DNA from 4 places in the Roseibium sp. HPY-6 genome. Region 3 is predicted to be linked to each of the others. Evidence: predicted binding sites of a transcription regulator. Region 3 holds the regulator's gene; each other region holds the start of a gene.
What was found. Region 3 encodes PhoB, which activates phosphate uptake and scavenging genes when phosphate is short. Its sites were predicted from a motif close to TGTCATNNANCTGTCAT; they were not measured.

Region 1 (7,959 bases), on a different contig from region 3:
CGAAACGCTCACAAGCTGCTCGCCAAACGCCGCCGGGGCGACACGTCGGTGCCCGCGCTGACGCTGGAGCAGATCGCTGAGCAGCTGTCCCATTCCGTCGCCCGCGTGATGGGCGAGGGCTCACTCTACGACGAAACTCTTGCGGCGCTTGCCATCAAGCAGGCGCGCGGTGACCTGATCGAGGCCGCGTTTCTGATGCGGGCGTACCGGACCACTTTGCCTCGGTTCGGGTACAGCCAACCGGTGGACACCGCCAGAATGCTGGTGGAGCGCCGGATTTCAGCCACCTACAAGGACCTGCCGGGCGGCCAGGTGCTCGGCCCGACATTCGACTACAGCCACAGGCTGCTCGACTTCACGCTCGCCGCGGAAGCGGACGGTGCCGAAATGCCTGTTGAAACGGCAGAAGCGCACGACGACGCCATGCCCCGCGTGACCGACCTGCTCGGTGACGAAGGCCTTATGGAACCGGACCCGATCACCGATGAGGATGCGCCTGTCGGCGATCTCACGCGTGAACCGCTTGCCTTTCCAGCGGATCGCGACCTTCGGCTACAGAACCTTGCGCGTGGCGATGAGGGTTTCCTGCTGGCACTCGCCTACTCCACCCAGCGCGGTTACGGGCGGACCCACCCTTTTGCCGGTGAAATCCGCTATGGCGAGGTGGAAGTCGAGTTCTTCGCAGAAGAACTGGGGTTTGCCGTAACGCTCGGGACAATCAAGGTCACCGAGTGCCAGATGGTCAACCAGTTCAAGGGGTCTTCAAAAGCCGCACCGACCTTTACGCGCGGCTACGGCCTCGTCTTCGGCCAGGTCGAGCGCAAGGCCATGTCGATGGCCATGGTCGACCGGTCCATGCGCTGGCAGGAGCTTGGTGAAGAACAGTCTGCGCCGGCCCAGGACGTCGAATTCGTCCTCTCGCATTCCGACAATATCCAGGCGACCGGTTTCGTCGAACACCTGAAACTGCCCCACTATGTCGACTTCCAGGCTGAACTCGATCTTGTCCGCAGGATGCGGGCGGAGTGGTTCGAAAAGCGCGACCAGATCCCGGATGAAAAAGCCGCTGCCCAGGAGGCTGCAGAATGAATGATACGGCTCAGATCTACGATCAGGGCGAATACAATTTCGCCTATCTGGACGAACAGACAAAGCGCATGATCCGCAGGGCTATTCTGAAAGGGATCGCAATACCCGGTTATCAGGTGCCCTTTGCATCCCGTGAAATGCCGATGCCCTATGGCTGGGGAACAGGCGGCGTCCAGGTGACGGCCGCGGTCCTCGGGAAGGACGATTGCCTTAAGATGATCGACCAGGGCTCCGATGACACGACCAACGCAGTGTCCCTGCGCGGTTTCTTTGAAAAGACGGCAGGTGTCCGGACGACATACGAAACCTCCGAGGCGACGGTCATCCAGACACGGCACCGCATCCCGGAGAAAACGCTTACCGAAGACCAGATCCTGGTGTTCCAGGTGCCGATCCCTGAACCGCTTCGTTTTCTGGAACCGCGCGAAACCGAGACCCGCAAGATGCATGCACTGGAGGACTATGGCCTTATGCATGTGAAGCTCTACGAGGACATAGCGAAAAACGGGCATATTGCCACCACCTATGCGTACCCGGTGAAGGTCAATGACCGCTACGTGATGGATCCCTCGCCCACGCCGAAATTCGACAATCCTAAGATCGATGAAATGGCTGCGCTGCAGCTTTACGGTGCCGGCCGAGAAAAACGCATTTATGCGATCCCGCCCTATACGAAGGTGAAAAGCCTCGACTTCGAAGACTATCCCTTCGAGGTTCAGAAGTTTGACAAACCCTGTGCGCTTTGCGGCGCGGAACATGTCTATCTCGACGAGGTGATCCTCGATGACAAAGGCGGGCGGATGTTCGTCTGCTCCGACAGTGACCACTGCGAGGAACGCCGCGCACAAGGTCACACCGGACCGATGGCGGCCAATCCGGCCGCGGCCCAGATTACCGAAAAGAACCAGAGGGAAACGACCCGATGAACACGATTCAATCGGACGAACCGCTTCTGCAGGTTCATAACGTCACCCGCTACTACGGCGACCGGGTCGGTTGCTTAGACGTCTCCTTTGACCTGTGGCCGGGCGAAGTGCTTGCGATCGTGGGGGAAAGCGGCTCCGGCAAGACCACATTGCTCAACTGCCTGTCGACACGGCTCGCGCCGACAGCTGGTGCCATCGAGTACCGGATGCGCGACGGCGCCATGCGCAATCTTTACCAGCTGACGGAAGCAGAACGCCGCCTCTTGATGCGCACCGACTGGGGCTTTGTGCACCAGAATGCCGCCGACGGACTGCGCATGAATGTGTCCGCCGGGGCAAATGTGGGCGAGCGGCTGATGGCAGTCGGCCAACGGCACTACGGCAATATCCGCTCCACTGCTGACGATTGGCTTGGCCGCGTCGAGATTGAAAGCGACCGGATAGATGACGACCCCCGCTCCTTTTCAGGCGGCATGCGCCAGCGGCTCCAGATCGCCCGTAACCTCGTGACGCATCCTCGGCTGGTGTTCATGGACGAGCCCACCGGCGGCCTTGACGTGTCGGTGCAGGCACGGTTGCTCGACCTGTTACGGCGGCTTGTGTCCGATCTCGGACTGTCGGTCGTGATCGTGACCCATGACCTTGCCGTTGCCCGGCTGCTCTCGCACCGGATCATGGTGATGCGGCACGGCTATGTAATCGAAGCCGGCCTGACCGATCAGGTGCTCGACGATCCGCGCGAGCCCTACTCACAACTTCTTGTGTCCTCCATCCTTCAAGTCTGAGAGGAGCAACCAATCATGCCTGTTCGTCTTTATCTCAACAATGTCGGCAAGTCCTTCACCATGCATCTGCAGGGTGGCACGATCATACCGGTCGTCGACAAAGTGGAATTTTCCGTGAACGCCGGGGAATGCGTCGTTCTGGGCGGTCCGTCCGGCGCCGGCAAGAGCTCCATTTTGAAAATGATCTACGGAAATTATCGCTGCGATCAGGGCCAGATCCTGGTCACCATTGACGACGAGATCATCAACGTCGCCGACGCCGAGCCCCGCAAAGTCCTGCAATTGCGTGAAGACACGATAGGCTATGTCAGCCAGTTCCTCAGGACAATCCCGCGCGTGTCGGCCGAGGACGTCGTGGCAGAGCCACTGGTTGCCCAGGGTGAAAGCGAGGAAGCCGCCGTTGAAAAGGCACGTTCGCTCCTTGCCCGCCTGAATGTTCCTGAACGGCTGTGGACGCTGCCACCCGCGACCTTTTCGGGCGGTGAGCAGCAAAGGGTCAATATTGCCCGCGGATTTATCGCACACTATCCGATCCTGCTTCTCGATGAGCCGACCGCCTCACTCGATGCTGCCAACCGGGCCGTGGTGGTTCGTCTTGTGCAGGAAAAGAAGGAACAGGGCGTTGCTATGGTCGGCATTCTGCACGATCAGGATGTCAGGGAGGAAATCGCCGATCGCATCATCGATGTGACCGCTTTTGCCGCAGACGCGGCCGCCTGACCGACTTTGACAAGGAAACGGTTGCAGGCAGGTTCAAACTGTCACAGAACAGTCACGGCCTGCCTTTAGAGCCTGTTGCCTCCCTCGACTGAACCTCTGGTACCGAAATGCGTTACGCCCTCTACTTTGCTGCCGATGCGGACGATCTTCTGATGCGGCTCGGGAATGCCTGGCTGGGCCGGGACCCGTTTACCGGGACATCCCTCACGCAACCGAGTGTAGCGGAAATTGATCCGGAGCGTTTTTACGCGCTGACCGACAGTCCGCGCCGCTACGGATTTCACGGCACCCTCAAGGCGCCGTTTCACTTGCAGGCGAACGCTGCCGAAGCGGACCTGGTTCAGGCCTGCAAGGACTTTGCACAGACGGCATCACCCTTTGACGTCCGGAGCCTTGGCGTCAACCGGCTCGGCAAATTCCTTGCCCTGACGCCCAACGAGAATGAACCGGGGCTGGCTGCCTTTGCGTCAGAATGCGTCCGGCGTTTCGAGGGTTTTCGCGCGCCGCTTTCACAGGCGGACATCGAGCGCCGCCGCAAGAGCGGCCTGACGGCAAAACAGGATAGCTATCTGACCGAGTGGGGGTACCCCTACATCTTCGACGAGTTCCGCTTCCATATGACCCTCTCCATCAAGCTGGAGAACACGGAGGAAGCCGATAGGATCAAGGCCGCGGCTGAACGGCATTTCGCGGAGGTTACCGGCCGGCCGCGTACCTGCCGGTCCTTCGCCCTTTACGTCGAACCGGAGCGGGGCGCACCGTTCGACGTTCATACCGTTTTTCAGCTCACAGGGACGCAGGCCGAGAGCTCGGCTGAAGGCAATTCTGGCCGCCCGGCCGCCGAGGAGAATGCATGAGTACGCATCTGAAAGTCTTCAAGAACGCGAAACTTGTCCTTGCCGAAGAGGTCATCAATGGTTCCTTGAGCGTGAACTCATCTGGCGCGATCGAAGCAATCGAAACGCCGAGCAACGTCGAAGGTCACGACTGTGAAGGCGACTTTCTCCTGCCCGGTCTTGTTGAGCTGCACACGGACCACCTGGAAACCCATTACGCCCCGCGTCCGAAAGTGCGCTGGAACACCGTTTCGGCGGTGCAGGCACATGATGCCCAGATTGCGTGTGCCGGCATCACCACCGTTTTCGACGCGCTGCGCGTTGGAATGGATGAAGACGCCGACCTGCGCTACTCGGACATGCGCGCGCTTGCCGATGCCATCGAAACGGGACAGCGTGAACACCGACTGCGCGCTGACCATTTCATTCACCTGCGCTGCGAAGTCTCCGCCCCCGATGTGCTGAGCGCTTTCGAGGTGTTCCAGGATGACGAGAGCATTCGCCTGATTTCACTGATGGACCACACACCGGGCCAAAGACAGTTCGTCTCGCTCGATTCCTACAAAATCTATTACCAGGGCAAGAAAGGCTTCACCGACGCCGAGATGGACGAATTCATACGTCGGCGGCAAGCCCGCGCTGGCGGACTTGCACCCGACAACCGGCAGAAACTTTCCGCGCTCGCACGCGATCGCGACATCGCCATTGCCAGCCATGATGACGCGACACTTGAGCATGTCGACGAAGCGATCGGACTGGGCACGAAAATCGCCGAATTTCCGACCACAATCGAGGCGGCGAAGGCCTCTCACGAGGCCGGCATGGCCGTCCTCATGGGAGCCCCCAACGTGGTTCGTGGTGGATCGCACTCCGGAAACGTATCGGCGAAAGAACTCGCCGAAGCGGGTTATCTCGACGTGCTTTCCTCCGACTACGTTCCGGTCTCGCTCATCCAGGCGGCTTTCCAGCTCGCGGACGAAATCGAGACCATCGACCTTCCCAAGGCGGTCGCCACGGTCACATCCAGTCCGGCCCGTGCAATCGGGCTGACCGATCGCGGCATTCTGGCTCCGGGTCTGCGCGCTGACCTCATCCAGGTGAAGCTTGTCGGCAGTGTGCCGATCGTACGCGGCGTCTGGCGCGAGGGCAGGCGCGTTGCCTGAAGCCGGCGGAGCATTCCAGGAGAAGATCGGCCCTGGCCGAATGGTGCTTGTGGTCGGACCAAGCGGTGCCGGCAAGGACACCTTGATGTCCGCGCTTCAGCTCAAGCTGGCGGAGAGGACCGAAGTCCTCTTCGCCCGCCGCGCCATCACCCGCCGCGCCGACCCGAATGCTGAAGATCATGCGACGCTTACGCGCGAGGAGTTCGATCGGCTGGTCGAACGGGGTGAGACCGCCTTGTCCTGGGAGGCGCATGGCCTTGGCTATGTCATTCCGAAGACCTATGACGATCATATAAAGGCCGGAAGCACCGTCATCGCCAACGGATCGCGCCGCGTCCTGGCACATGCATCGGAAAAATACCAGACAGCCGTAGTGCTGTTGATTACGGCACCGGTCGAGGTGCTTGCGGAGCGCCTTGCTGCCCGCGGACGGGAAAGCAGAGACGATATCGAACAGCGCCTGAGACGGGCAGACCTAGAACCGCAGGACGTCCCGAACCTTTATCGGATCGAAAACACAGGCACGGTGGAACAGGGTGTAGCTGCAATGATCCGGGCATTGGATCTCTAACCTGAAATAGGCCCTATCTGAGGGCAGCCTCTCCTCGTTTATGCAGGAATAATTCAGAGCTCCCGGTAGCTTATCAGCTCAATCCCATGCTGCTTGATTGCATTGGCCAGATCGGGATTGGTGAGCATTTCCAGACAACTCACGCGATCTGCTTCCACGTCTTCATAGCCGATATGCCCCAACGCAGATGCATCGCTGCCAGCAACGGCAGGATGGTCAATAAAAATATGGGTTCCCGGCGACAATTCACAGAGTTGCTGGACGAAGGCATTGCTCCTGTAGGTCGCTTCACGCGGATGCGCCGGGTAGGGTGAGAACCGTGGAACGCCGTGTCCGAATGGATCGTCGATCAGTCCGAATTCTTCGCACAGCTCGGCGATAGCTTCTCCCAGTCTGGGGTCGAAATCCGAAAAATGCCTCACCATGTGCGAGCTGATGTGAGAGGCATTTGAAAACAGCTTCACGCCCAGTTCGATTTGAGCGCGGAACTCACGCACGATATCGTCGATCGACCAGCGCCTGTCGACCAGACTGGGTCGAGGGTCTCCCTCCCTCGGCATCAGCAACGGCAGAAAGTATCCCGCCTCATCGACGAGGCTTGCCGCGTATGTCAAAGGGCGCCATTTCACGGCATTCCATTCGCTGGTCAAGGTCAGGTGGATGCCGATGTCGATTGCGGTGCGCGCGTTGAAGAGCGCCGCCGCATGGGGGACCCAGGCGCACGGCATCATGACCTCGACACTGCGTGCCGGCCCTGCCGAACAGGCGCGCAGACACCCAAGGTTCGATGCCAGGCTGGAGCCAGCATCATCCGCGCGTATGAGCAATCTCGTTTTTTCCGGCATTCGATGACCTGTTTGTGTTGGCAGTGCCGATCAAAGCACAAGGCATTGCCGCCGTCAGTTGCCGCATACGCCAAAAATTGTCGCGGCCAGAGCTTTCAGATCGGTCTGGGAACGCGGGCCCGCAGGTGCAGCGGACGCATGCTGCCTATCTGCATCCGCGCAACACCTTCGTGCATCCTTGCCTCTAATGCTGAACCTGGAAATGTGGTAGATTCGCCCGCTTGACCGCACTGATTTTAACCAGGGCAATTTTTCTGTCCTGAACGGCGGCCAGTCTCACGGCCTGCATATCAGGCAACGTGCGCCGTATTCGCTGATCGGACCCCGACCGGTCGCAACAACAATTGATGGAGAACTATTTTGGCTGAAGCATTTAACCTGCCTTACGAATATGTCGATCTGCTCACAAATCCAGGCCTGCCGACCTCGGCTGGCCCGGTCGCACTTAATCAGTATCTGTGCAAGGACCGCGGCAACGGCGGCAATGACAGTGCACACAGCTTTTACAAGAACTTTCGCTGGATCAAAAACGAGGTGGGCGAAAACCTCAACAGGCATGTCGGTGGCAGGGCGATTGACCTTGCATTGAAGGGACAGGGTAACGACGAGGCCTTTCTCAAGATCTGGAATTTCATGCTGAAGCACAAGGATCTGCTCGACAAGTACAAGGTTGAAGTCTGCGGGCGCGCCAACAAGGACGGCACCAAGGATGTCGAGGAAAAGGGCAAGATCAAAAGACTCTACTTTGACAAGATGTCAGACCGCGCCGCCCTGCAGGCAATGGTTCAGGACCGCTTTTTCGGCATGGATTGCATTGGGTTTGTAGCGAATTTCCTGATCTGGGTCGGCGAATGGGACAAGTATTACGGCGTGTCGCCGCGCAAGTACCCGCAACACGTCTGCAAGATCAACATCGACGATGTCAGCGAAGTCAAGCCGCTGGACTTCATGGTCTGGGGTGGTCACGTCGCAATCGTGGATTGGGTCTGGGAACAGATCGATGAAAAGCGGGTCCGTATCGACA
Region 2 (7,959 bases), 900 kb from region 3:
ATCACCAGCTCGAATTCCGAAAACCCGAAATCCTTGCCGTTGATCCGGAGGCCGATGGCCTGCGTTCCGCCATAGTAGACGCGGGTGGTGATGGGCCGGATGGCGTGATCGCGAGACAAGGACGCCGTCTCGCCCGGCTCGAGTTTCACTTTCGTCCATTTGAAGACTTTCGGCGCGAGCGTCCCGTTCGCCTTCTTGAAATGGACGAGATAGTCGATCACGAGGTCCTGCGTTGTCCTGCCTGACGAACGCAGCTCAATGCCGAATGACACGGAGCCGCCATAGGTTACTCTGGGCGTTTTGATGTTTGGACCATCCACCGTGATTTCAGGCGGCTTGAGACCAAAGGCGGTCAGCGTCGCGGCATGTCCCTGTTTGATCAGCGAGCGGCAGGCATGACGCACCAGCTTTTGCCGGTTCCTGTCAGCGCCCTTCAGCCAGCGAGCAGCGATTTCCGCAACAAGGCCCGGGTGATCCTTGGCAATATCGTTGAGGTGATTGGCGACGGAGCGGCGGACATACTCTTCAGGGTCATCCTTCAAGGCTTCCAGAAGCGGCAGGGTCGGAGACGGGTCTTCGACCAGCTTTTTCAGCCGCATGCCCCAGGGAAGACGCGGACGTGTTCCTTCCGAAACGAGACGGCGGACGTGGACGCTCTCGTCTTTTGCCCAGGGCGTCATGATGGCGAGAGCTTTGTCCTGGTCCTTGTCGAGAAACGGGCGCACCTCGAACTCCGCAGTGGCCCGCTTGGTCATTTCCTTCAGGAGTGCGAAGGATTTTTCAAAGTCGCCCAGGCCATGATCTGTCACGACCATGCCGAGCGGCATCATGCCCCAGCCGCGTATTCCTTCGTCATTGCTTGCCCGGTCGACGCCCTCGTTTTCAAGCGGGTGGAGGATCGATCTCAGAACGTGAAATTTCGCATCCAGTGGCTCAGGCAGGATCTTGCCAGTCTCATCCGCGATCAGCCGGGCCCGCTGTTTCAGTTCGAGCTTGTCCAGTCCGGCCAGGATGGCAGCTTCATAAGACACGCGGTCGAATCCTTGAAGGTGCCGTTCGATGTGCAACCCCAGACATCTTACGAGGTCCGGCGAGATCTTGTTTTTAAATGGTTCCATCGTCGGTCCTTGCAGGTGGCGGTGCGTTCGCACTCTCTTTGCCAGAAGCGAAGGGTCCGTCCCAGCCTCTTCCTGCCATTCTCCTGACAAGCACCGTCAGGATAAAACCAAAAAGCCACCCCGGTTGCCCGGAGTGGCTTTTTCGAAACAGACGGCACCCTCGTTCGCCACCCATTCCAAGCCTGATGATTTTCCGTAGATCCGGCGGCCAACTGGTCACCCTTTCCTACTTTCACGACGATCACTGCCGTAAACGAATACCGTCTTTAGCGAAAACCATCTCGTCTTTCGCGTCCCAGGCGAGACCGCAGCTTTCGCCCTCGGAGGGGATCGGCAGAGCCCCTTCCTGGCGCACTGTGACGTCTTCACCATCAAGTAGTTTCAGGTGAATCAGTGTCTCTGCCCCGAGTGGTTCGGAATAGACGACCTTGCCGGCGTAGTCGGTTTCGCTTTGAGCCACAATTCGGATGTGTTCGGGGCGAATGCCGACTTTTGCACCACCTTCAACGCGCCGCCCGAGTCGGTCTGCATCCAGGAAATTGGTTGGCGGTGATCCAATGAAACCGGCAACAAATTCCGTTGCGGGATCCGCATAGACTTCCAAAGGCTTACCGATCTGATCAGCCACCCCGCCGTTCATCACAATCATCCGGTCGGCAAGCGTCATTGCCTCGACCTGATCATGGGTCACGTAAAGCGATGTCACGCCAAGATCGCGCTGGAGCGCCTTGATCTCGAGACGCATCTGGACACGTAATTTGGCATCCAGATTGGAGAGTGGCTCGTCAAACAGGAAGACAGCCGGTTTGCGAACAATCGCTCGGCCCATGGCAACACGCTGGCGCTGTCCGCCGGACAGTTCGCGCGGCTTTCGCGTGAGATAAGGCTCCAACTGCAGGATCTCCGCTGCATTCGCCACGCGCTTTGCAATTTCATCCTTCGGCACCTTCGCGATCTTCAGGCCGTAGGCCATGTTGTCAAAGACGCTCATATGCGGATAAAGCGCATAGTTCTGAAATACCATTGCGATGTCGCGGTCCATCGGCTCAACCGAGTTGACATTGCGGCCATCAATCAGAATGTCACCGGAGGTGACGGTCTCAAGGCCGGCAACCATCCGCAGCAAGGTTGATTTCCCGCACCCCGAAGGTCCGACAATCACGATGAATTCTCCATCGGCGATATCGATGTCGACACCATGGATGACCTCTGTATTGCCGTAGGACTTCCGGAGGTTTTCAAGGGTAACAGTCGCCATTCACTTTTCACTTTCCACTAGACCGCGCACGAACAGCCTCTGCATTCCGATCACCACAAGCACCGGAGGGATCATGGCCAGGATCGACGTTGCCATGATGACCGGCCAATCGGCGGTGTCGTCACCGGAAGGGAACATCTGCTTGATGCCCATCACGATCGTGTTCATGGAGGGGTCGGTGGTGATGAGGAGCGGCCAGAGATACTGGTTCCATCCATAGATGAAGAGAATAACGAAGAGCGCGGCGATATTCGTCCGGCTCATCGGCAGAAGGATGTCGAAGAAGAACCGCATCGGCTTGGCACCGTCCACGCGTGCGGCTTCGGCAAGCTCGTCCGGAACTGTCATGAAAAACTGCCGAAACAGGAAAGTCGCAGTCGCGGACGCAATCAAAGGGAGGATAAGACCCGAATAACTGTTCAGCATTCCGAAATTGGCGATCACTTCGTAGGTCGGCACGATCCGCACTTCGACCGGCAGCATGAGCGTCAGGAAGATCAGCCAGAAGAACAAGCGCCGTCCCGGAAAGCGGAAATAGACGATCGCAAAAGCCGATAGCAGCGAGATCGCAATCTTCCCGAGTGCGATTCCAAGTGCCATGACCATCGAGTTCACGAGCATCATGCCGACAGGAGCGTTCACGCCCGAGGTCAATGCCCGCGCGTAATTCTCGAAGAATTTGTCTCCCGGCAGGAGTGGCATCGGTGGCCGGACGATTGCCTGCTGATCGACTGTCGAGGCAACGAACGCCAGCCAGATCGGAAAGAAGATGAAGGCGACGCCGACAATCATGCCCAAATGCGTGAGCCAGAGGCCGTTGCTGCGCTTTTCGACCATGCCGTTTTGCTGCGCCATCAGTAGTGGACCCTGCGTTCGATGTATTTGAACTGAACCACGGTGAGGATCGAAACGATGAGCAGAAGGATCACGGATTGTGCTGCCGAGGACCCCAGATCCTGACCGACGAACCCGTCGGAATAAACCTTGTAAACAAGGATCGTCGTAGCCTGTTGCGGTCCACCGCCGGTAATCGTGTGAATGACGCCGAAGGTCTCGAAAAATGCGTAGATGATGTTGACCACCAAGAGAAAAAATGTTGTCGGCGACAGGAGCGGGAAAACAATCGTGCGAAAGCGCGTCCAGAAACGCGCGCCATCAATTGCGGCCGCCTCGATCACCGATTTCGGGATTGCCTGAAGACCGGCAAGGAAGAAAAGGAAGTTGTAGCTGATGCGTCCCCAGGCACTGGCAACCACAACAAGACCCATCGCCTCGCTGTCATTCAACACGTGGTTCCAGTCGTAGCCTAGAAGCCCCAGGTACCAGGTCACCACACCGACGCGCGTGTTGAACATAAAGAGCCAGAGGACACCGGCGACCGCGGGCGCCACAGCATAAGGCCAGATGAGCAGCGTCCTGTAGGTGCCCGACCCCTTGATCAGTCGGTCGGCCAGAACGGCCAGATAGAGAGCGACCCCCATCGAGACGACTGTGACCAGGGTCGAAAAGATCGCCGTCGTCACAAAGGACGCCCGGTAAAAGGGATCCTTCAGCAGGAACTCAAAATTGCCGAGCCCTACCCATTGCATGGACAGTCCGAACGGGTCCGGAATGAAAAGCGACTGCCAGATCGCCTGGCCCGCTGGATAGAAAAAGAAGACTGCCGTTATGACAATCTGTGGGGCAATGAGCAGCAGCGGCAGCCACATGCCTTTGAAAGTGACGCGTTTTTCCATGGCAAGACCGTGTGCCACCCCGGAGACCGGGGCGGCACGTCGTCATGATGTCACTGTGCGGACTGTTCAAAGCGCCGCAGCAGGGCGTTGCCGCGTTCCACTGCCGAGTCGAGCGCTTCCTGTGCGGACTTGTCGCCCGACCACACGCCTTCGAGTTCTTCATCAATGATGCCGCGGATCTGGTCGAACGAACCCAGCCGAAGTCCCTTGGAGTTCGCTGTCGGTTCTTTCGCGGTCATTTGAATGACGGCGATGTCCGTTCCGGGGTTCTGCTCATAAAAGCCCTGTGAGCGGGTCAGATCACCGGCCTCAGCCGTGATCGGAAGATATCCGGTGTCCTGGTGCCACTTGGCCTGGATCTCAGAGCTGGAGAGGAAGTCCATGAAAGCTGCCACGCCTTCATACTCATCAGCTTCATGGCCCTCGAGCACCCAAAGAGAAGCACCGCCGATGATCGTGTTTTGCGGCTCACTGGCCACCGCAGACCAGTAGGGCAGCGGACGCACTTCAAAATCAAATTCGGCTTCCGACTTGATGCCGGCATAACCTGCAGAAGATTCTGTGAATAGAGCGCATTCACCTGCACGGAAGTTTGCGCCACCTTCGTTCCGGCGGCCCGCATAGATGAATTTGCCGTCCTTCGCCCAATCACCCATTGCCGAGATATGAGCAACCTGCGCCGGGCTGTTGAACGCCAGCTCGGTATCGGTCCCGGCAAAGCCGTTGTCCTTGGTGGCAAATGGCGTGTCGTGGTAGGCGGAGAAGTTCTCCAGGTGGATCCAGCTCTGCCAGGCGGTCGTCATCGGGCACTCGACACCGGCTGCTTTCAGCTGATCGAGCACTTCACTGACCTGCTCCCAGGTGGACATATCGGTATCAGGATCAATACCAGCTTCAGAAAGCTTGTCGCGGTTGACCCAGAGGACCGGCGTCGAGGAGTTGAAGGGAAGCGAAAGCATGTTCCCGTCGGGGGAGGTGTAGTAGCCCTTGACCGAGCCGATATATTTCGACTGATCGAAGCCATCACCCATGACTTCATAGACCGGTTTGATTGCGCCCTTGGCGCCCATCATGGTCGCGGTGCCGACCTCGAACACCATCAGAATGTGGGGCTGCTCACCGGCACGGAAAGCGGCAATACCGGCGTTCAGTGTCTCGGAGTAATTGCCCTTGTGGCTGGCAACGATTTTATAGTCGGACTGAGACCCGTTGAAGGTGTCTACCTGCTCGGCAACCAATTCTCCCAACCGGCCTGTAAAGGCATGCCAGAAATCGATCTCGGTTTGCGCAAATGCGGAGGAGGTGCCCAGAAGGGCGGCCGCAGCGACAAGGCTGGCGACGGTCTTACGATAAGCCATATTCATTTGCTCCCATGTCGAAGGGCATTTTTGCCCCGGTCAGCAGTTGGTTTTTCCGGTACCGAAATGGCTTCGCCGGCACCTGAAACGATAACGCCTGCGTTTCGTATTGTTTTCATATGAACGTTCTATGACGCTCATATGAACATTTAATCACGCCTTAACCGCGTCCGCAAACGGGAACGAATATATTGTTCCGCGCGCCCGTCCGATCCCGGCAATTCGGGCTTCTTTTTGTGTCATCTCGATGGACAAATTGCCGTAACAACTGCCGGCCTGCGGCCTTCCAACCAGCATGCTCGCCCTTGCCGACGCCTGAGCTCGCAGAAGATTAGTCGGCTCACGTGAAGGTTCGGCGTCGTTCATATGAAAGAATAGTGACAGGTCGAAGCGTGGTTTCCAAGATTTCCGGCAGTATGTTTTTGCGTTGAGGAAACTGCAAAGGTTCGCGCTTTTTCAACCTTTAACAACGCTCTTCTTGCTCTATGTTGCAAAACATTGTTCCTTAAGCAGATCTTTTTTCGGCCGAGAAACCCTAAAACGTTCCATGTCCCAGCCCTTTTCTTCCGTTTATCCGCTCAAGAGGGCCCGCGCCCATGAAGTGTGCGGCGAAGGTGGACTGGCTTTTGCTGCGATCACGGCCGGTCAGGCGTCCGGCCCGGTCGTCTGGATATCGGAACGCTGGCGTCCCGTGGTCAATCCGGAAGGTCTTGCGCCCTATTGCGATCCTGGAAAGCTGCTGCTGACCCGTGCAGATACACCTTTGAATGTGCTGGCCAGTGCTGAAACCGCGTTGCGGTCCGGCGCCGTCGGCCTTGTCGTCGCCGAACTCACCGGCCCGATCGGTCTGACGGAAGGCAGGCGGCTACAGCTGGCGGCGGAAACCGGCGGGACCACCGCTTTGCTCCTGATCCCGGAAGGCGGCGGCAGCAATGCCGCTGAAACCAGATGGCACTGCACGGGCATTCCCGCATTTGAAGCCGCCCGTCAAAACAGCCCCAACCCGAACAATCCCGGCGCGAACAGCCCTCGTCAAAACGACCATGACTCGACTCCCTGGCGATGGTCACTTATAAAGAACAAAATAGGAACATTATCAGATTGGGTAGTGCGTTGGGATGCAGCGGCGCATCGTATCATTGTGGTTTCCGAGGCTGGCGGCTGAGCGTTCGCTCCGCGCCAATCCCATTGACGCGCCCTTTGCCCTGACCCTTTTCGACCGCAATTCGGAACGTGTCTATGATCTGTGCCCGCGCGCGGAAGCTGCCGGGCTCAACCGGGGCATGACGCTGGTTCATGCCAGAAGCTTCTGCCCGGGTCTTCTCACCCGGCCCGCCGATCCGAAGGCCGACCAGCGGTTCCTGCGTCTTCTGGCCCGGTGGGCAACCCGCTATTGCCCCTGGGTCGGGCTCGACGGATTGAATGGCCTCTTTCTCGACATCAGCGGGTCGGCGCATCTTCTGGGCGGCGAAGAACCGCTTCTCGATGATATCCGCGCCCGGCTTGCCCGGGCCGGTCTCAGCGCCCGGCTGGGCCTGGCATCAACGCCGGGCGCAGCCTGGGCGCTTGCCCGCTTTGCCGAAGGCATTGCCCAGCCAGGTGAGATCCTTCCCCGCATCGGCCCCCTGCCGCTGCCGGCGCTGCGCCTTACCGACCAGACCTGCACCAGCCTGGAGCGGCTCGGCATTGCCACCGTCTCCGATCTTTACAATCTCCCACGGGCCAATGTTGCAAGGCGCTACGACCCGGAGGTGCTGCGCCGTCTCGATCAGGCGCTCGGCGCCATTCCCGAGCAGATCTCGCCCCTGAAGGAAGATCACAGCTTCGCCGTACGCATGACGCTACCCGAGCCGATCGGGCTTCTGGACGACGTCATGGCCGGAGCGGAACGGCTGATCGGCCATCTGTGCGAACAGCTGGATACGGCCCAGAAGGGCGCGCGCAGCCTGAAGCTGACCTTCCGGCGCGTGGATCAGGAAAACCAGGCGGTTGAGTTGCGCCTGGCCCGGCCGATGCGCGACGGCGACCGGATCCTCGCTCTTTTCGAGCGCGGGGTCAGCGCGGTCGATGCGGGCTACGGCATCGACATGATCCGCCTGGAAGCCACGCAGGTGGAAGAACTCGGCCCCCGCCAGCTGACCCCGTCGCAAGCGCTGGAAAAAGACAGCCTTGCCGATCTCGTCACCCAGCTCGGCAACCGGATCGGGCTTGAGAACATCCTGCGCTTTGCCCCGGTCGACAGCCACATCCCGGAGCGCAGTTTCAAGCTGGTGCCGGCCGCCTACAGCATGCCGGTCCGCGCCTGGCCCACCCGGCGCACGCGCCCGTTGCGCCTGTTCCCCCCCGAGCCGATCACCGGCTCGGGCGTCACGCCGCCCGGCCGCTTCCGCTGGCGCGGCCGGGCGCTGACGACACTCAAGGCCGAGGGACCGGAGCGGATCACACCTGCGTGGTGGGAGGGCGACGACGACTGGACACGGGGCCTGCGC
Region 3 (7,959 bases):
CGCCTGCAGCAGCGCTTTGAGAATGAGCATAGCCCGCTTCCATCCGCCGCCAGATTGCGGATCGACGGGTGGAAGGACTTCAGAGACCGGTTTGTTTCCGGAGTCCTGAGGCAAAGACTGCAACATGTTTCAGCGTTCCGGGGCTACCAAATATTGTTCGGGCTAAAGACTATCATGCATGGGGATAAGATTTACTTCGCACTGCGAAATTCAAGACCCGGATACGTCCCGAAGTGCCAAAACGCACCCTGAAAATTGTAACGGAATATGTCTGAACAGCCAAAATCGCGAATTTTGACGCAATCACGCCTCAAATTCGTATTTGGCATTACAGAACTCGCAGGTCACAACGATCTTGCCATCCACGGTCATGTCCGCGATTTCGTCTTCCCGGAACCCGGCAAGAACACCTTCGATTTTTTCCCGTGAACAACGGCATTTGTCTGACAGGGGCTGCGCGTCGAACAGGCGCACGCCGCGTTCGTGGAACAACCGGAACAGCAGCATTTCGACACTGACTTCCGGATCGGTCAGCTCGACATCCTTTACGGTGTCGACCAGAAACTTTGCCTCCACCCAGGCGTCATCTTCCTCGACCTCATGCGGCAGCGTTCCTTCCGGAGCGTCTCCCGGATCGATGTCCGCCTGACGCAAGCGCTCAGGTGCTTCCGGCAAGAACTGGATCAAAATACCGCCAGCTGTCCAGGTTTTGGCATGGCCCTCACCTTCTCGGCGCGTATAGAGCTCGCCGACACCAAGGCGGATCTCGGTCGGAATCTGCTCTGAGCGTTCGAAGTAACGGCGCGCTACTTCTTCCAGCGATATGCCATCGAGCTCCACCAAGCCCTGATATCGCTGCATGTGCTGGCCCTGATCAATGGTCATGGCCAGGTGTCCGTGCCCCAGCAATGCCTCCGGCGTTGCCTTGCCTGCCTTCGCCAGGGTTTCTACGCGGTCAGCGTCGAATGTCGCGCAGGCGCGGATCGCATCGGGGGATGCGAAATCGACGACCAGCATCGATACCGGACCCTCGGTTTGGGTCTGCAGGGTGAAACGACCGTCGAACTTCAGCGACGTTCCAAGCAAGCCCGTGAGCACAATTGCTTCCGCAAGCAGGCGGGAAACCGGTTCGGGATAGTCATGCCGTCCCAGAATGCTCTCCAGAACAGGACCGAACGCGACCGCCCGGCCACGTACATCCAGTTCTTCCACGGCAAAGGGCCGGACAGCGTCCAGCCCTGCGGGCGCGATACCCAGTTCTTCAAGATTCAGTGCCACGTCGGCTATGCCTCAACCTTTGCCGAAACACCAGGCAAGAATGCCCTTTTGGGCATGGAGCCTGTTCTCGGCTTCGTCAAAAACCACGGAATTGGGACCATCCATGACTTCGGAGGTAACCTCCTCGCCGCGATGCGCCGGAAGACAATGCATAAAGATAGCGTCGCTGTTTGCCTCGGCCATCAGACGATTGTTTACCTGGTACGTGCTGAGGAGGTTGTGACGGGACTGTGAATCGTCGTCGCCCATGGACACCCAGCAATCCGTAATCACGCAATCGGTTCCCTTGACCGCCTCATATGGGTCTGTCGTGACCAAAATGGAACCACCCTTTGCGCGAGCCGTGTCGATCAGCTCCTGGGGCGGCGCCAGTTCGCCCGGCGTCGCGATCCGCATTTCGAAGTCCAGTCGTGGCGCGGCGTGTACCCAGGACGCCAGCACATTGTTGCTGTCGCCGGTCCAGGCAATGCTTTTGCCGCTGATTGACCCGCGATGCTCTTCGAAGGTCATCAGGTCCGCCATTATCTGACAGGGATGCGAGACTTTCGTGAGCCCGTTGATCACCGGGACAGTCGCGTGCTCGGCAAGCTCGTTCAATTCGCCATGATCGAGAATGCGGATCATGATGGCATCAACAAACCGCGACAGGACCTTGGCCGTGTCACCAATGCTTTCACCACGGCCAAGCTGCATTTCCGCGCCGGTGAGCATCAGCGTCTCACCGCCAAGCTCGCGCATTCCGACATCGAACGAAATCCGCGTACGGGTGGAAGGCTGTTCAAAAATCATCGCAAGTATCTTGCCGGCGAGCGGTCCCTCGCCCCGGCGGACACCGTTTCGCGACGCCTTGATCCTGCGCGCTGTATCCAGAATAGCGCGCAGTTCATCTCCCTCGAAGTCGGTGAGGTCCAGAAAGTTCCGGTAAGCGGCGTTGGCAGTCATTCGGCCGCTCCTTCCACAAGCTTTGCCTCAACCGCGATCGCTGCCTGCTCCAGGCGTTCCAGTGCCACAGAGATTTCGTCTTCGGTCATTGTCAAAGGCGGCATGATACGCACGACGTTGTCACCAGCTGGAACGGCCAGCAGTCCAGCGTCTCGCGCCGCGGACACGTATTCCGCTGCCGGCACAACGCATCTGAGCCCCAGCATGAGACCCGTGCCGCGCACCTGATCCAGTACCTTTGGGTGGCTGTCGACGAGCCCTGCCAGTTTCTGCTTGAAGCTGAGGCCCTTTTTCTGCACCTCTTCGAGAAACCCGTCCGCCAAAACAACATCAAGGACCGCATTGCCAACCGTCATGGCCAGCGGGTTGCCGCCGAAGGTGGTGCCATGGGTCCCGGGAGCGAGAGCCGAAGCGGTTCGCTCGGTTGCTAGGCACGCTCCCATTGGAAAGCCGCCACCGATGCCCTTTGCGACGGCCATGATGTCCGGGCTCACACCGGCCCATTGGTAGGCGAAGAGTTTTCCAGTGCGTCCAACACCCGTCTGGATCTCGTCGAAGATCAGCAAGATGCCGTTGTCGTCGCAAAGCTGCCTCAGCGCGCGCAGGAATTCCGGTTGGATTTCACGAATGCCGCCTTCACCCTGGATCGGTTCAATTGCAAGCGCCGCCGTGTGCGGGCCTATGACCGCCTTGAGCGCATCCAGGTCTCCTGCCGGGACCTGGTCGAAACCCGGTGCCTTGGGACCAAACCCTTCCAGGTATTTCGCCTGGCCGCCGGCCGCAATCGTTCCAAGGGTCCGGCCGTGGAACGCTCCCTCGAAGGTCACGATCTGATAGCGATCGGGTTCGTTGTTGTCATAGTGATACCGCCGCGCGCATTTAATCGCAGCTTCCATCGCCTCTGCACCCGAATTTACAAACAGCACCCTGTCGGCAAATGTCGCCTCAACGAGGCGCTGTGCCAGACGTTCGCCGTCCGGGATCTGATGAAGGTTGGAGACGTGCCAGAGTTTGGCTGCCTGCTCCTGAAGCGTCTTGACCAGATGCGGATGGCCGTGCCCGCAGGAATTCACTGCGATGCCGGAACCGCAATCGAGGAATCGTCGGCCGTCCTTGGTAACCAGCCAGACACCTTCCCCATGATCAAATGTCAGATTTGATCTTGCATAGTTTCCAAACAGCGCAGTCGCGGACATAACCTCTTTTTACTCCTCAGAGCACCCAGCCTCCTTTTGAAGGCAGGTGAAATGCTCTCTACATGGTGTCATCGATCAAGCTCGAACGCCAAACCGCCCAGGCCGATATTTCCCGTTTCCTGTTGCGGCACTTGCCCGGGAAACGAGCCCGTTTGATCCGGTGCGCTTCACGAGTGCGGACAAGCCAAAACGCAACGTGCCGCCCCGATGAGGCGGCACGTCGCAAGATGCTTATACACCGCGCGTACCGTTGGCTGTCAATGGAAATGCTGCTGCCGGCACTTAAAGTCACGTTTCGTGAAACGCTGGAAGGCCTTACCATAACTGGGGAAAAGTCCGCTCATCCCCAACTGGTTTGGGTGAAGCGGTTGCCTCACAAATTAACGTTATTGTAACCTCTGGCTCATCAAACACGAGATCTCGTGCGGCACATCACCAAGAGGCACAAGATATGCCAAAATTAGGCATGCTAGAGCATGTCTGACACGAGGTTAATGGCCAAATGGCCGAACTAAAGGGTGCGGGCAATGAGTTGGACGAACGAACGGGTTGAACTGCTCAAGAAACTTTGGAGCGAAGGCCTGAGTGCAAGTCAGATCGCAGGCGAACTCGGGGGTGTGACCCGCAACGCCGTGATCGGCAAGGTGCACCGGCTCGGGCTTTCCGGACGTGCAAAGACCTCAAGTTCCAGCGCAAAGCCGCGCCGGCCGCGCACCGCCAGCCCCGCTGCAGGAGCAGCACCAAAGAAACCTGTGCAGCAACCGCAGATGATCGGAGCTACGGCACTCAAGGTGGACACGTCACCTGCACCTGTCGCTGATATCAAGCCTGAGTTGGAACCCATGCCCGAGATGGTCATTCCGATTTCTCAGCGCGCAACGATCCTTACGCTGACTGAGCGGACCTGTAAGTGGCCGATCGGTGATCCTGCGACGGACGATTTCTATTTCTGTGGCCGCGTTTCCGATGCTGGCGTTCCTTATTGTGCATATCACTGCAAGATCGCTTATCAGCCTGTTGCTGACCGGCGCCGCGAGCGAAAGACGGTTGCGCAGGCCTCCTGATATTTTCCTCAACCATTGAAAAACCCGCCTTTGTGGCGGGTTTTTTGTTTTGGACAAAAAGTCCGTCGGGTTTCGGTTAAGTATTGCCCGCGAGAACCTGTCAGCTGGCAATCGAGAACTGGTCATTGAAGGCGTAGCCTGCGCCACGCACGGTCCGGATCGGATCCTTCGCCTTGCCCTTGTTGAGCGCCTTGCGCAGCCTGCCAACATGAACATCCACCGTACGTTCATCGACATAAACATCGTGACCCCAGACACCGTCCAGAAGCTGTTCACGCGAGAACACGCGGCCCGGGGAAGTCATCAGGAACTCAAGAAGCCGGAACTCGGTCGGCCCCAGGTGTATTTCCTTGGTGTTACGGCGAACACGGTGGGTTTCACGGTCGAGTTCAATGTCACCGGACCTGAGCATCGTGGAGACGACTTCCGGACTCGCTCGGCGCAGGATTGCGCGCACCCTTGCCATGAGCTCGGGGACCGAAAAAGGCTTTACGACATAGTCATCGGCACCAGTCGACAGACCGCGGATACGTTCTGCTTCCTCGCCGCGCGCCGTGAGCATAATGATCGGCAAACGTTCGGTGTCTTCCCGTGCCCGCAGGCGCCGGCACAGTTCAATTCCGGAGAGCCCGGGAAGCATCCAGTCCAGCAGGAGCAGATCCGGCAGGCTCTCCCGCAGGCGGATTTCGGCTTCGTCTCCACGGACACAGGATTCGACCTGGTACCCTTCCGCTTCCAAATTGTATCTCAAGAGAAGGCTGAGCGGTTCTTCGTCTTCAACGATCAGCACTTTCGGCATTCGTTCACGCTCCGATATTACCGGCCGGCACACGCATGCCGGCCGAAAGAGTCCCGCAGTCTTTCAGTGCTTAGCCAGCACTTGTTGTTTCATCAAGCTTTTCACGGTCTTCGGGAAGCCGTTCGCCGGTGACCATGTAGTAGACGTTTTCCGCAATATTGGTTGCATGGTCACCGATGCGCTCGATGTTCTTGGCGCAGAACAACAGGTGCACGCATTGAGTGATCACGCGCGGATCTTCCATCATATAAGTCAGCAGTTCACGGAACAGGGACGTGTAGATGGCGTCGACTTCAGCATCGGCCTCCTGCACCCGGCGAGCTGCTTCCGCGTCGCGTTGCGTGTAGGCGTCGAGTACCAGCTTTAGCTGGCCGAGCGCGAGTTCCGTCATGTGTTCAACGCCGATCGCCAGCTTCTTCGATTGCAGATTGCTGTCGATCGCAATCGCGCGCTTGGCGACGTTTTTCGCCAGATCACCAACTCGCTCAAGATCGTTGGCGATGCGGCTTGCCGCGGTGATTTCGCGAAGGTCCTGCCCCATGGGCTGACGGCGCGCGATCATTTCGATCAATTTTGCCTCAACCGCCTGGTGCAGCGTATCGAGCCGTTCGTCGTTTGCGACAGTGGTCTTGGCGAGTTCGTGATCCTGAGAAACAAGAGCTGCGACCGCGTCGGCAAAGGCGCGTTCCGCGAGGCCACCCATTTCGGCGACCTTACCGGCCATTTCCGTCAGTTCCTCGTCATATGCCGAGACAATGTGTTCAGACATCCTGTGTCCCTTTCCGATTTCGGAAAACCGCTTAGCCGAAGCGGCCAGTAATGTAATCCTGAGTGCGCTTGTCTTTCGGATTTGTGAAGATGTCCTCCGTCGGACCTTCTTCAACCAGAATACCCAGGTGGAAAAAAGCTGTACGCTGAGAAACACGCGCCGCCTGCTGCATGGAATGCGTCACGATGACAATGGTGTAATTCTCACGCAGCTCATCGATCAACTCCTCGACCTTTGCCGTGGCAATCGGGTCAAGGGCCGAGCAAGGTTCGTCCATCAGGATCACTTCCGGGCTGACCGCAATGGCGCGCGCGATGCACAGACGTTGCTGCTGCCCACCGGACATTCCCGTTCCGGGCTCGTCCAGACGATTTTTCACCTCTTCCCAAAGGCCGGCTTTCTGGAGGCTCGAGGACACTATGTCGTCGAGTTCCGCCTTATTGCGGGCGAGACCGTGGATACGCGGACCATAGGCGATGTTGTCGTAGATCGACTTCGGGAACGGGTTCGGTTTCTGGAAAACCATCCCGACCTTCGCCCGAAGCTGCACCGGATCGACTTTGGGGTCGTAGATATCTTCGTTGTCGATCTTGATCGATCCTTCCACGCGGCAGATATCAATCGTGTCGTTCATGCGGTTGATCGTGCGCAGGAAGGTCGACTTGCCGCAGCCGGACGGGCCGATGAAAGACGTCACCGAACGCGGTTGGATTTCAATGTCCACGTCCTTGATGGCATGTGTATCGCCATAAAAGACCTGAACCTTGTTTGCGGATATTTTGCTCTCGGTCATTTCGTTCGCCTGTTCAATACTCGGCATCTCGTTCATCGCATCAATCCTTACCAGCGGCGTTCAAACCTGCGGCGCAGGATGATCGCGAGAATGTTCATTGAGAGGAGGAAGATCAGGAGGACGATAATTCCACCCCAAGCTTTCTCAGTAAACGCGAGATCGGACCGCGCCGCCCAGGTGTAGATCTGTGCAGGCATTGCCGAATTCGGCTCGGTGAAGCCGGCGATGAAGCCATCCGGGTAACCGCGCGCGACGAACCCGACCATACCGATCAGAAGCAGCGGTGCCGTTTCGCCCAGTGCCTGTGCCAGCCCGATAATGGTTCCGGTCAGAATGCCGGGCATCGCCAGCGGCAGCACGTGATGGAAGATCGCCTGCATCTTGGAAGCGCCAACACCGAGTGCTGCGTCCCGGATGCTTGGCGGAACCGCCTTCAGCGAAGCGCGCGTGGAGATAATGATCGTCGGCAGCGTCATCAGCGTCAGGACCAAGCCGCCGACCAGCGGCGCAGATTGAGGCAAATGCATGAACTGGATGAAGACCGCCAGACCCAGAATACCGAAAACGATAGAAGGAACGGCCGCCAGGTTCGAGATATTCACCTCAATCAGATCCGTGAACCTGTTCTGCGGTGCGAATTCTTCAAGATAGATGGAGGCGGCCACGCCTATCGGAAGCGACAAAAACAGAACCACCAGCATCATGAAGAAAGACCCGATCACCGAAGCGCCGATGCCCGCCGCTGCGGCATTGTCCACACCGGCGTCCGCACCGGTGATGAAAGGCCAGTTAAAAACGGTCTTGATGACGCCAGCCTCGACAAGATTATCAACGACGTCCAGATCCGATTTCATCAGAAAGCGGCTGTCGGTCATGCCTTCACGGGTGATACGACCGCTCATATAACCGTCTACCCTTGAGGATGCTGCAAGGTCGAACCTGACCGGTTGGCCCAGTTGGTCCTCATTTTCCCGGAAAAACTCGCGGATCGTACCACCCGGCTTGCCGACGATGCGCTCGATGGCTTCGGGTTCCACGGGTGTTTCAATACCGCTTTCCTGGAGCTGGCCGGTCAGCGCATTGATGAAGATTTCCTCGTAGGCCCTTGTCTTGAACAG
Region 4 (7,959 bases), on a different contig from region 3:
AGTCCGCAATATCCTTGATGCGGGAGGCTGCCTGAACAGATGTGAGGCCGACGCTTGCTCCAACCAGGGCGAGCGCGGCAATGCCGACAAGCCGCCGCAACCGATTGATGAAGTTCCCGCCCAGTTTTCGCATTTTAGCCCGGTCCAATTCTTTTGCTTCGGCCAGATCGCCGGCTCACACACTTTGCTTTTGCGTTATGCGAAAGGCGTGCCATTGCGGGTCTATGTCAGCTACAATAAACTAAATGACTGAATTACCGAGTAAATCCCGGCGTGTTTCGGATTGGCGCAGCCGTTTCGTTTCGAATTGAGTTAATCAATCCTTATTGTCGGCAGGCAAATATTGCCTCCTTCGCACGGACTCACGTACTCTTCCCGGCAGATTCTGACAGGCTTGAATAGATCCGGAGAGTGCCGGCAGAACCTGAAATCCGCCGGACTGGAACATGATCATGCGCATAACAGGAAACAAACCCGTCACGGGTGTACAGGGCAGGGGAGCGAAAAAGCAGACCCCTTCCGGCACTGAACAGTTTACACCCGACATGGGAGGCGAGGTTACGCAGTCTGCTCAGGTTGCCGGTGGCACTGCAATTCAGGGCATGGATGCTTTGCTGGCACTGCAGGAAGTCGATGCGCGCGAAGAGCGCCGCTCCAAAGCAGCAAGGTACGGGCACACATTGCTCGATACACTGGAATCGGTGCGGGCTGACCTGTTGGCGGGCGTTGTTTCAGAAGACCGCCTGGAGGTGCTTTCAAGCCAGCTTACAAACCGGCAGACCAGTGGAGACGACCGGATCGATTCGGTTCTCGAAGAGATCGAGTTGCGGGTCAAAGTTGAACTCGCCAAGCTTGGACGTTTCACGGACACGTGACGGCGAAAATCGTGATTAATTTGCAGTAAAATGGTGCTATTGGGTCTCAACAATTTGAAAGATATAACTTTTTTTTAATGATATTTTTCAGAAATGAACCGTTGTCGGCTGACAGAACCGGCTATATATTGCGCGCTGCCTAACGGTAATCCGGAGCTATCGATGACGGTTGAAATTGAGTCAGACTATCGACCCTCGGACGACGAGCCGTTCATGAACGACAGGCAGCGCGAGTATTTTCGAGACAAGCTGCTTGCATGGAAAGACGAGATCCTGAAGGAAAGCAAAGAGACTTTGACGAACCTTCAGGAAGAGAGCCAGAACCACCCCGACTTTGCCGACCGCGCGTCGTCTGAAACAGACCGCTCCATTGAGCTGCGCGCCCGGGACAGACAACGCAAACTCATTTCAAAGATAGACGATGCTTTGGAACGAATTGCGGACGGGAGTTATGGATATTGCGAGGAGACCGGTGAACCGATCTCCCTGCGGCGCCTGGAAGCCAGACCGATCGCAACGCTTTCGATCGAGGCTCAGGAGGCGCATGAGCGTCGCGAGAAAGTATATCGCGACGATTGATTTCCAAAACGGCTGACCTGCATCTTCTGCGGCAGGTTCCAGGGACTTCAAGGCCTTCCTGATCCAGGAAGGCCTTTTTCTTTTTGTCGACATTGCCGGTTAGAGCGTGATCCTGTATCTGGCGAAACCGTCTGCGCCGTCGCCTGCCGGCTCAATACGAACGCCTTGAACCGACGTGGCGTGCTTCGTCCCTCCCGGACCGGTTTCAAACAGGACCGTGGTGTCTGGCACCGGGCTGAACTTCCAATTGGTGTCCGCTGCAGGGTCAATCGTTCCCTTGTCGACGATGAAGCGCACCAGAACGTCGCGGTTGGTATCGGGGCCGACAAAAACGACGACATCGTCGCTGATGCCTGGAAAGTTGCCACCGCCGCCGGCCCGGTAGTTGTTGGTTGCCACGATAAACGTCTGGTCAAAATCCAGCGGTTCGCCCTGGAACTCAAGATTGGTGATCCGATTCGCATCCGGATGGATCAATTCGCCTTGCGGATCGTATTTGGAAGGCTGCGTCAGGTCGATTTCGTACGTGACGCCGTCGATAACGTCGAAGTTGTAGCTCGGAAACTCCGGATTGATCAGCGGCTGATCCGGCTTGCCAGGTTCCACCTGCAGGAAGATGCCGGCGGAACGTTCCAGCCAATCCTTCACGATGCTGCCTTTGACGGCCACCGCTCTTACCGTGTTCGGGTAAAGGTAAAGGTCTGCGACATTTTTGATCGCGACGTCACCGACCGGCACGTCTGTATAATAGTCGGCGCCACCACGGCCTCCGGCCTTGAAGGGGGCCGCAGCTGAAAGGACAGGCAGCTCTTCCCATTCGGTGCCCTTGAGCATCTGCTCAATGTACCAGGTCTGCGCATTTGAAACGATCTGCACGCTTGGATCGTCAGCAACAAGCGCGAAATACGAATGAAGCGGTGCAGATGTCTTGCCCACCGGCCGGCGGACATAGGCAAGCGTTGCCTCGTGATCTTCAGTGACGGCGTCGAGCACATCCTGCTGGCTTTCCACGAGTGGCGTCACGTCGCGTCCGTCTTTCTTGAATATCGGGCGCGCCTCGGTCAGGAAGTTGGCGATGCGCCAGCTATTTCCGTCCCGTTCCAGCATCAGGTCGATGACGCCAAGGTGAGATCCCCAGAAACCGCCCATCGCGGCGGGTTTTCCGAAAAGAGTTCCCTTGGTGCTGTCGATGCCCGGCAGTCCTTCATAATCCGGGCCTGGAAATGTCAGGTGATGGTGACCGGTGAAAACCGCGTCAATGCCGCCGACCGCGGCCAAATGGAGAGAAGCGTTTTCCATGCCTTCGGCATAGTCATTGGCGTCGATGCCGGAATGAGAAAGGGCGATGACGAGGTCGCAGCCCTGTTCCCGCATTTCTGGGACGAACGCCTTTGCGGTTTCGATGATATCACGCGCGTTTGCTTTGCCTTCCAGATGGCGACGGTCCCAGTTCATGATCTGCGGAGGAACAAAGCCGATGAAACCGATCTTGATCGGGTGCGTGTTGCCGGCGCCGTCTTGGATATCCTTTTCGAGGATGACATACGGCTTCATGAACAGCGAATCTTCGCGTGCACTTGCCGCAAGCGTCGTACCCTTGACGAGATTGGCGCAGACGACCGGGAAATTCGCTCCGGCCATGACCTTCATCATAAAATCCAGACCGTAGTTGAATTCATGATTGCCGAGCGCGGCGGCATCGAACTCCAGCACATTCATGCCCTTGATGACCGGGTGAATGTCTCCGTCCCGCATGCCGCGTTCATAGGCAATGAAGTCACCCATGGGGTTGCCCTGCAGAAAGTCACCATTGTCGACAAGCACGGAGTTTGTCGCCTCGTTACGGATCTGTCTGATGAGGGTCGCGGTGCGCGCAAGCCCGGCTGTGTCGATCGGTCGGTCGCCGTAATAGTCGTATGGAAAGACATGGACATGGAGATCCGTGGTCTCCATCAGGCGAATATGCGCTGAATTTTCTGCCGCGAGCACAGAGTAGGGATGCAGTGTTGTCGCCACGCTTGCCGCCGCCGTACCCAGGAGGAGATCCCGCCGTGAGAGGGAAAAGTCTTTTACATTTGGCATGATTTTTCTCCAGTTCAGCTAAATCGCTTGAATGACGCGCACCAGGGGAGCAAGGGAAAGACCCATAACGCTTCGCGCGGTCCGAGCAGCGTCAGGTATTTCGGTTGAATTACAGTCCTGTGACAACCAGACAGACAATACTGGATTTTTTTAGGCGGCCCCAGTGCGAAGAACTTCCGCTCTGAGAATACTGTCCTTCATTTCGATCCCGGACCACAGACACCCTGGATAAGCGCGCACGCCCGAAAAGAGAACGGGCACGGCACTCGGGGAGCGAGATGCCGTGCCCGTCATCAGCCGCCACTGACAGGGTTTCTAGAACACCCTGTCTGAGGCTGGCCGGGGGACTGAAGTCTGAGTGGCCCGGATCAGAACGGCAGCAGGATGTCCAATACCTGATTGCCGACACGCGGCTGCTGGACTGTCGTGATCTGGCCTCTGCCGCCGTAGCCTATCCGCGCCTCGGCAATCTGTTCGCTGGCAACGCGGTTGTTGGCGGTGATGTCTTCAGGCCGGACGATGCCGGCGACGATCAGCTCCCGGACCTCGAAGTTCACGCGGACTTCCTGCCTGCCCTCAATTACGAGATTGCCATTCGGAAGCACCTGGGTAACGACCGCTGCGATTTGCGTTTGCAGTGTTTCTTCCCTGTCGACGCTTCCCGCGCCCTGGAAGCTTGAGTTACTGCCGACATTTGCAAGGTCGCTGGCAGCCGTGCCTGCCGGCAGGAAGATTGTGTCGATCGCCGTGCCAAGCGCGCCGCCGACACCCGCTCCGCTCGATTCTGTCCGGTTGCGTTCGGTTGTGTTCTCGATCTCGGCTTCGTCGTCGATGGTCACGACCACGGTCAGGATGTCCCCTACCTGGCTGGCGCGCTGATCCTTGAAGAATGCGCGGCTTCCGGACTGCCAGAGCGAATTCGGGTTGTAGTGCACCTGTTGCGGTTCCGGCATCGGCATTTGCACCGGCCGGTAGCCAGGCGTTGTGGTCGGGTCCTGAATCGCGTTCAGGGCAGGCTGCTGGCCGACTTGCGCGAGCTGGTCTGCGGTGCCGCATCCCGCGGCAAGCGCTGCCAGAGCGATGCTTGCAAGCAGTTGGCGATAATGGTTTTTCTGCATCAGTTGGTCTCGCTGTTCAAGCTGGCGACGACAGGATTGGCGGCGTGAACACGCACCTGTCCGCGTGATGTAACGGTCGCTGGAACGATGCGGCGCGACTGGAGGTTCATCACGTCGATGACGTCGCCCTTGGCACCGGGATCGAGCGCCTTGGCACGCGATGTGAGTTTCACGCCCGGCATGTTGAAAGTGACCGTGACCTTGTCGCCTCGGTTGACGAGCACCGGTCTCTGGAAGCTTCGATGTGACAGAGGGGTGTTGGCGCGAATGTTGGTTTTCGCTTCCTTGCCGACGATTTCTTCAGGAGCAAGCAGCGCTCCGGCGGGAACTTTTGACCGCATGAGGCGAATGCTTGTCAGATCTTCTTCCTTCAGGAGATCGCCGCGGCGCAGGGGCTGGGCGAGTACGGTGACGTCGACCATCTCATGTGCAACGCCTGAAAGTGTCAGACGCTCAGTTCCGTGTTCGATCGCAACAGACGCCTGGATGACAAAATGTCCGTTCGTTTCCGACCACTCGATACGATCGAACCGGATCGGGTCGGCAACCTTTGGATCGGCCAGGACGCGGTCTGGTGCCTGCAGAAGTCTGACATCCAGAGCGTCCGGGGCGAGCGCGGCGTTGCGCCCCGCCAATGCATTGCGAACAAGGCTTTCAAGCTGGTCGCGATCTATTTTGGTTGCGCCGCGGTGTACGACAACGCTCCTGAGACCGTCGGTTCCCGCAGCCTCAAGACCGGCCGCACGGGCGCGCTCGGCGACGATGCTGGCAGCGACATTTCCGGATGTCCCCATGTCGGGTGAGCGGAAAAGCGGCTTCGATGCATGCAGTCCCGCGTTGGAATAAAAGTCTCCGACGGTGACGATTTCCGAAAGGGTCATGACCTGCGAGCGCAGGACCGGCGGTTCTTCTGCCAACACAGCTCCGCTGGCGAAACCCGTTAGCAGCAGGCCGATGGCAGCTTTGTAAAGGTGTTTCATCATCTCAACGATCCTGTGTCAGCGAAGGTTGGTGGTTGTCGAGTACATCTCGTCGGCAGCCTGGATGATCTGCGAATTCATCTCATAGGCGCGCTGGGCGGCGATCAGATCCGAGATCTCGGTCACCGCATCGACGTTGGACATTTCGAGGAAATACTGCTGGAGGCTGCCGAAGCCGTTATCACTCGGGTTTCCGGATTCCGCTGCGCCACTTGCATCGGTTTCCAGGAACAGGTTATCACCGATCGCTTCCAGGCCGGCCTTGTTTACGAAACGGGCCAACTGGATCTGCCCGAGTTGCTGCGTCGTGCCCGTGTTGTCGACGCCCTGCACGGAACCGTCGTTCGAAATGGTCAGATCCTGAATGTTCTCGGGGATCGTAATGCCCGGATTGACGGTGTAACCGTCGACGGTCACAAGCTGCCCGTCAGCGTCGCGTTCGAAAGATCCGTCGCGCGTGTATCCGGTCGTTCCGTCCGGCAGGTCAATTTGAAAGAAACCTTCTCCGCGAATTGCGATGTCGAGCGAGTCGTCGGTCTGTTCGAGCGAGCCCTGCGACATGATCCGCGCGGTCGAAGCGAGTTTGACACCAGAACCTATCTGAACGCCGGTCGGAACGATCGTTCCTGCGTCGGAGGTTTCCGTGCCCATTCTGCGCAGGTTCTGATAGAGCAGATCCTGAAAGTCGGCCCGTTGCTTCTTGAAGCCTGTGGTGCGCATGTTGGCAACGTTGTTCGAGATGACCTCGACGTTCTGTTCCTGCGCCTTCATGCCGGTGGCGGCGATCTGGAGTGCTTTCATTGTCTTAGCTCCCTAGTGCCGTTCAGGCCTGGATTTTTCCGAGTGTCGAAATGGCCTGCTGACGCAACTCATCTGCGTCTTTCAGCATCTTCGATACAGCTTCGTAGGATCTTGTGATCTCGATCAGTCGCGTGACTTCAAACACGCCGTCCACATTCGACTGTTCCAATGCGCCTTGCACGATCCTGGTTTCAGCGGGGACCTGGGGGTTCTCACCGACGAAGGCGGTCTCCCCGAGCTTTTCCAGCGCCTGCGGATCTTCAAAAGTCGCGACCCGCACCTGGCCGCGAACACCGAGTTCGGTCGCGATCGTACCGTCCTCTGAAATCTCGATGATGCCGTCTTCGCGTGTGAAGGTAACGGGACCAGCCGAGGTCAGGACCGGCCGTCCTTCAGACGTGACCAGCTGACCGTCCGCATCCAGATGAAACGCGCCGTTGCGCGTATAAGCCTCTGTGCCGTCGGCCATCTGCATGACAAAAAACCCTTCGCCTTCGAGCGCAAGGTCCAGTTCGTTACCGGTTGTTCTGAAACTGCCGTTTGAGAAATCCGTGTGCGAAGTGTAGTCGAGGACATAAGACAGTGTCTCGTCCGGTGTTTCGAACTCGGTCGCTTCCGCGATCGGCATCATATACTCTTCAAACAGAAGGTTCTGAGCCTTGAAACCCGACGTATTGATATTCGCCATGTTGTTGGCGACGACGTCGAGCTGATTCCGCAAAGCGGTTTGTCGCGACAGGCCGATAAGTAGTGCGTTCTCCATTCGAACGGTCCCTTTGTGCTCCCCGAAGAGCCTGCCTGTCTCCCCAGACCGGCGGGCTCGTTAAGGTTAATGCACGCGGCGTGCCAGTTTTTAAATCGTTGGGAAAACTGGGTAAAAGCCAAAAGGCAAGGGTGCGTGCGGCAAGAGATTCCGGCAGAAGTTAACCACTTGGCAATTTTTGCCCGGTGACTCGCGTTAATGGGCTGGTAACCATTCGTTAACCATTAACTCTTTAGTAATAAATATCGCGCGTGAGCGCCTGATATGAGCGGAGTTCGGAATGGCTGACGAAACTGCAGCTGCCGGAGATGTGGTCGAAGAAGGGGCCGAAAAAGCGCCCGCTGGCGGAAAGAAAAAGCTCTTTCTTTTTGGTGGTATCGGTCTGGTCGTCCTGCTTGCTGCCGGTGGCGCCGGATATTACTTCCTGATGGGAAGCAATGCCCCCATGGAAATGCAGAGCGAAGGCGCGGCGCCGGTTGAGGTTCAAAAACCGGTGGTTTTCTACGACCTGCCGGAAATGACCGTAAACTTGGCGACGGACGGGCGGACGACTTATCTCAAAGTGCGAATTGCACTTGAAGTCGAAAACCGGGCGATGATCGATCAGATTTCACCGTTCTTGCCGCGCATTCTCGATGCTTTCCAGATTTATCTGCGAGAATTACGCCCAGCCGACCTGGAAGGGTCCGCCGGTTTGTTCCGTTTGAAGGAAGAATTGCTCAGACGGATCAATTTGTCGGTTTATCCGGCCAAAGTGGAAG

Region 1: ABVF61_RS27515 (DUF1045 domain-containing protein) is a predicted target of PhoB. The motif match lies at 3,560-3,576, and genes of this name have one in related genera.
Region 2: ugpB (sn-glycerol-3-phosphate ABC transporter substrate-binding protein UgpB) is a predicted target of PhoB. The motif match lies at 5,590-5,606, and genes of this name have one in related genera.
Region 4: ABVF61_RS03485 (bifunctional 2',3'-cyclic-nucleotide 2'-phosphodiesterase/3'-nucleotidase) is a predicted target of PhoB. The motif match lies at 3,645-3,661, and genes of this name have one in related genera.

Annotation. Positions count from the first base shown of each region.
Region 1 covers NZ_JBEWCD010000003.1:327,166-335,124, forward strand. The annotation lists gene ABVF61_RS27495 (carbon-phosphorus lyase complex subunit) at 1-1,089, shown strand, start outside; gene ABVF61_RS27500 (alpha-D-ribose 1-methylphosphonate 5-phosphate C-P-lyase PhnJ) at 1,086-2,015, shown strand; gene phnK (phosphonate C-P lyase system protein PhnK) at 2,012-2,800, shown strand; gene phnL (phosphonate C-P lyase system protein PhnL) at 2,816-3,520, shown strand; gene ABVF61_RS27515 (DUF1045 domain-containing protein) at 3,628-4,377, shown strand; gene ABVF61_RS27520 (alpha-D-ribose 1-methylphosphonate 5-triphosphate diphosphatase) at 4,374-5,519, shown strand; gene phnN (phosphonate metabolism protein/1,5-bisphosphokinase (PRPP-forming) PhnN) at 5,512-6,090, shown strand; gene ABVF61_RS27530 (ChbG/HpnK family deacetylase) at 6,144-6,935, opposite strand; gene ABVF61_RS27535 (hypothetical protein) at 7,296-7,959, shown strand, end outside.
Region 2 covers NZ_JBEWCD010000002.1:526,648-534,606, reverse strand. The annotation lists gene ABVF61_RS13870 (DNA alkylation repair protein) at 1-1,118, opposite strand, end outside; gene ABVF61_RS13865 (ABC transporter ATP-binding protein) at 1,360-2,376, opposite strand; gene ugpE (sn-glycerol-3-phosphate ABC transporter permease UgpE) at 2,377-3,213, opposite strand; gene ugpA (sn-glycerol-3-phosphate ABC transporter permease UgpA) at 3,231-4,112, opposite strand; gene ugpB (sn-glycerol-3-phosphate ABC transporter substrate-binding protein UgpB) at 4,163-5,470, opposite strand; gene ABVF61_RS13845 (ImuA family protein) at 6,018-6,635, shown strand; gene ABVF61_RS13840 (Y-family DNA polymerase) at 6,589-7,959, shown strand, end outside.
Region 3 covers NZ_JBEWCD010000002.1:1,430,545-1,438,503, reverse strand. The annotation lists gene ABVF61_RS18035 (efflux RND transporter periplasmic adaptor subunit) at 1-126, opposite strand, end outside; gene ABVF61_RS18030 (Hsp33 family molecular chaperone) at 304-1,278, opposite strand; gene argF (ornithine carbamoyltransferase) at 1,291-2,220, opposite strand; gene ABVF61_RS18020 (aspartate aminotransferase family protein) at 2,217-3,416, opposite strand; gene ABVF61_RS18015 (GcrA family cell cycle regulator) at 3,944-4,480, shown strand; gene phoB (phosphate regulon transcriptional regulator PhoB) at 4,581-5,279, opposite strand; gene phoU (phosphate signaling complex protein PhoU) at 5,350-6,048, opposite strand; gene pstB (phosphate ABC transporter ATP-binding protein PstB) at 6,080-6,877, opposite strand; gene pstA (phosphate ABC transporter permease PstA) at 6,889-7,959, opposite strand, start outside.
Region 4 covers NZ_JBEWCD010000001.1:716,928-724,886, reverse strand. The annotation lists gene ABVF61_RS03500 (flagellar basal body P-ring protein FlgI) at 1-133, opposite strand, end outside; gene ABVF61_RS03495 (flagellar assembly protein FliX) at 453-875, shown strand; gene dksA (RNA polymerase-binding protein DksA) at 1,038-1,454, shown strand; gene ABVF61_RS03485 (bifunctional 2',3'-cyclic-nucleotide 2'-phosphodiesterase/3'-nucleotidase) at 1,554-3,536, opposite strand; gene flgH (flagellar basal body L-ring protein FlgH) at 3,905-4,654, opposite strand; gene flgA (flagellar basal body P-ring formation chaperone FlgA) at 4,654-5,637, opposite strand; gene flgG (flagellar basal-body rod protein FlgG) at 5,653-6,435, opposite strand; gene flgF (flagellar basal-body rod protein FlgF) at 6,458-7,198, opposite strand; gene ABVF61_RS03460 (flagellar basal body-associated FliL family protein) at 7,479-7,959, shown strand, end outside.